One region of the Thalassorhabdus alkalitolerans genome, then DNA from elsewhere that is predicted to be linked to it. Evidence: riboswitches for the same ligand, from Rfam matches in the RefSeq annotation. Region 1 holds a riboswitch; the other holds the start of a gene.
What was found. Region 1 has a riboswitch for thiamine pyrophosphate ahead of thiE (thiamine phosphate synthase). Riboswitches for the same ligand answer to the same signal wherever they lie in the genome.
Positions count from the first base shown of each region.

Region 2: another riboswitch for thiamine pyrophosphate. It lies ahead of ACFPU1_RS00395 (acetylornithine deacetylase); the one in region 1 lies ahead of thiE (thiamine phosphate synthase).

Region 1 covers NZ_JBHSOZ010000005.1:70,361-72,560, reverse strand. Annotated here, with positions in the region: gene aspA (aspartate ammonia-lyase) at 1-483, shown strand, start outside; TPP riboswitch at 665-773, shown strand; gene thiE (thiamine phosphate synthase) at 868-1,506, shown strand; gene thiS (sulfur carrier protein ThiS) at 1,503-1,700, shown strand; gene ACFPU1_RS11150 (thiazole synthase) at 1,706-2,200, shown strand, end outside.
Region 2 covers NZ_JBHSOZ010000002.1:66,025-68,224, forward strand. Annotated here, with positions in the region: gene ACFPU1_RS00395 (acetylornithine deacetylase) at 1-1,047, opposite strand, end outside; TPP riboswitch at 1,223-1,327, opposite strand; gene ACFPU1_RS00400 (DUF368 domain-containing protein) at 1,416-2,200, opposite strand, start outside.

The DNA of each region.
Region 1 (2,200 bases):
CCAAGGCAGCCAGGTTCCTCTATTATGCCTGGAAAAGTTAACCCGGTCATGGCAGAGGTGGTTAATCAGATTGCGTTTCAAGTGATGGGGAATGACCATACAATATGCATGGCCTCAGAAGCAGGACAGCTTGAGTTAAATGTAATGGAACCTGTTTTAGTTTTTAACTTGCTTCAGTCTCTTTCCATTTTACAAAACGGACTAAATTCCTTCAGGCAGCTGGCTCTGGAGGATTTGACCGCCAATGTGGAACGAACGAAACACATGGTGGAGCACAGTGTCGGAATAATAACCGCTATTAATCCCCATGTAGGATATGAAACAGCCTCCAGAATTGCAAAAGAAGCTATTCAGACAGGAATGAGTGTAAGGCAAATTTGCCTGGAAAGAGGAATTCTTACCGAAGAAGAGCTTGATGAAATACTCAATGCAAAAGAAATGACGAACCCAGGAATAGCTGGAGGGCGTTTTATCTTTGATTAATGCAAGGAGCTGGTCAGAAGTTTTTCTGACTGGCTTTTTTTGCGGTTTATTTTTGGAAGAACAGGGAGAATGCCATGAAAAAAGTATCAAAATATGTTCGTTGGATTGAGGGAAATGGGTTGTTATCTATTAAATTTATGGGATAATATTTATATTGTATTCTTTAAAATAATAGACCTTTATAGATGACTAGGGGTGCCGGACAGGAAGCCGGCTGAGAAAAAGGTGGTCCTTTTACCCTTGAACCTGATCTGGTTGATGCCAGCGTAGGAAAGTCGATGAGTAGGAAACTGACGTCATCCACTGCGCTGGGTGACGTTTTTTTATATGTTTTAAGATTCTCTTTCACAACAAAGGACTTAGCATCAGAAAGGAGGCGGAAGTATGAAGGACTTTCGCTTATATACGATAACTGGAGAAGAATTTCATAGCGGCCGTTCTATGCTTGAGGTAATGGAAGAAGCAGTAAAGGGCGGGTCAGATATTATTCAGCTTCGGGATAAATTCAGCAGCAAAAAAGAAGTGTTTGAAAAAGCCAAAAAGTTAAGGGAAATGACTGCCCGTTATGGGGCTGCCTTTATTGTAAACGACCATATTGATGTTGCTCTTGCAGCAGGAGCTGATGGTATTCATTTAGGCCAGGATGATCTTCCTTTATCAGAGGCAAGGAAAATTGTAGGCGAAGATATGATTATTGGAATTTCCACCCATGCGATTGAAGAAGCAAGAGAAGCAGAACGAAATGGGGCCGATTATATTGGGGTGGGGCCGGTTTTTGCCACGAAAAGCAAAGTGGACGTCATTGATCCAGTGACGACCTCTTATGTAAAGCAGGTAGCTGATGAAATTACTATCCCGTTTGTGGCGATTGGAGGCATTAAGCTTCATAACGTGGATCAGGTAATTGATGCTGGAGCAGACAGGATTTGCGCCATCAGTGAGATTGTCGGCAGTACAGATATTCAAGGAACATGCCAGGGCTTTTTAGATAAATTGGATGCAAAGAGGAGGATTGAAAAATGATCATTGAGGTGAACGGAGAAAAAAAGGACCTGCAAGTACAGACATTAATTGAGGTAGTTGAGCATTTTGATCTTCAGGATAAAATGATTGTCACCGAAGTTGAAGGAAAGATTATTGACCGTGATCAGTGGGACGTGACGGAAGTACAGCCTGGAATGAAAATAGAACTGGTTCACTTTGTAGGAGGAGGATGATCACAATGACGAAAAAGGATAAGTTAGTAATAGGAGATGTAGAGCTTTCTTCTCGCTTCTTCCTGGGCACAGGCCGTTATCCGAATCCGTTTGTTCAAAATGAAGCAATACGTGAGAGTGGGACTGAAGTACTGACATTTGCTATCCGCCGTGTAAATCTGGAGGCCCCGGATGAGGATGCTATTCTACAGCATGTGGAAGGAAAAATCTTTCAGTACCTTCCCAATACTTCCGGTGCCAAAACGGCAGAAGAAGCGGTTAGAATTGCTCAGCTGGCAAAGGCTTCTGGCTTGAGCAGCTGGATTAAGGTTGAAATCAGTGCAAATGAAAAAACACTTTTACCTGACCCGGTAGAAACACTAAAGGCTACCGAGCAGCTGGCTAAAGAAGGGTTTACTGTTCTTCCCTATACTTCAGATGACCCAGTACTTTGCAAACGTTTGGAAGAAGCAGGAGCAGCTGCTGTCATGCCGGGGGCTGCTCCAATAGGGACAGGACTG
Region 2 (2,200 bases), on a different contig from region 1:
AGCCACTTCTTTGGATTCAGGGTCAATATCCAGTGAAGGGAAGATTTCCCCCCGGTCCTCAATCATCGACTTGCCACCCCAGCGAAAAAGCGGCGGATGCTCCCTCAGCCAAGGATCAGATTCGGCCACTTTTAATAAATGCTCTTCTACTTCTTTAGCAACCTGTTCATGATTCTCATCCGGGTAAAAATGAACCGTAATCCATAATCGGCACTCATCAGCCACAAAGGCGGCATGTCTTCCCCCTTCAATCACAGAGGGGTTAATGGTAGTCATACCAGGGGGGAAACCAGGATAGGATTTTGTTACAGCCCAGTGCCGTTCAAGCTCCTGCAAGCCCTGAATGATTTTCGTCATTTTTTCAATGGCACTAGCTGCGTATAGACCGCCCCCTGCGTGAATCATATTCCGGCGAGTAGCATCGTGATAGGTTTGGGGGCTCTTTATTGTAACCCAGCCGGTAATCACTCCTCCCTGCCCTTGAATGTGAAGATCACTTGTATCCACAACTACTGCCAAATCAGCCTTATACCCCCGTTCACAGCATTCAAGGGTACCTGCTTCCCCTACTTCCTCACCAATTACCGATTGAAAAATCAGGTCGCCAGGCAAGCTGATTCCCTGCTCGCGAAGAAGTTGTACGGCAAAAAGAGCTCCTCCCATTCCGCCTTTCATATCTGCTGTCCCTCTCCCGTATAACCGCCCGTCTTCTACAACAGGAGTAAAAGGGTCATGTTTCCATTGAGTTAGATCTTCCCCGACTTCCGCCACATCCATATGACCATTAATAATTAAACTGTTGGCTTTACCAGAATGGGTTCCTTTTAATGTCCCTACTACGTTCGGGTCGTCAGGAAACACATCCCACATGTCAACCTCAAACCCCAGGCTGTTTAACTTTGATGCTATGTAGTGCTGTGCCTCTTTTGTGTTGCGGGCAGGCGGACTGGGGGTTTGGAAACGTATAAGGTCACCTACCTGTTCAATTAATTCTTCTTTTCTCCTGTCTACCTGCTCTAAAATTTGCGTAATTGTTTCGTGCAACATCTTCACTCCTTCCTCTCTCATGAAAAGGTCTGGTCTGGTCTGGTCTGGTCTGGTCTTGACTGGACATTAGTAATTTCACCCATTAAAAAAACCACTCTAGGAAAAGAGTGGCCGCATATACGAAGTAATATATACAAAGACTGCCAGGTACAGGGAGTATACCTGTACTATCAGGCTTGTCTTAACGCCACTTCCCTCCGCTAGTATTACCTAGTTCAGGTGATAGGGTTTAGACCATACGGTCATTCTCAGCTTTTTCAAAGCACCCCTAGTGGTTTCTGTGTATTCTGTTTTTTTATGCCTTACTATAAAAATACCATACTTTCCTTTAAAAGTTAGAGTATTCTTTAAAATTTTCCTTTTTAAATTTATGAAGCTCGTGTCACCTTTAACTGAGAAGCTTTTGCTTTTTCTCCGAGAGAACTGAGCTTAAGAGAACAAAATAAACCAGCGATAAAGGTTACAAGACTTATGAGGAAAAGAAACATACTTCCTTCTATTCCAGGAAAGACAACGAATATAGAGCCAGTGACCAGACCGGTCATTACTGCATATGTTCCTATCTTATAATTTCTGATCAGTTTCTTTATAATTTTGCTTGTAATGATTAAACCAAGAGCAATTCCTGCCCCTACGACAATAATGACAGGGATGTTAATCGTAGAAATGGCGTTAAGAACAGTCGGGTAAATTCCTATTAATAAAAAGACAAAAGAACCACTGACTCCAGGCAAGATCATTGCACTGCTTGCTGCCCATCCTCCGAAAAATAACAGAAGATAGTCCATTGCAGTTAAATTAGACATCACCGCAGACATTTCTTCATCCCTTATGAAGGCTGTGGAAGCCACAATGGCTGCAGCTGCAAGCAGGAGAGCTATGTGTTTTCCTTTAAAGGTCTTTTTATAATCAACTTCTTTTAAAAGAAAAGGAATGATCCCTATAATCAACCCAAGAAAAAAGAAAAACGTTGGCTGAGGGTAATCAGCCAGGAGCCATTCAATGAGTCGGCTCATAGAAAGCAATGCAAGCACCACACCTGTTCCTAAAGGAATTAAAAACATGAGATGCTTCTTCCACTCCCTGGAAAATATCCCGTCTATTGCGGCTATTAAACGATAATAGACTCCCACGAGCAAAGCGATCGTACCCC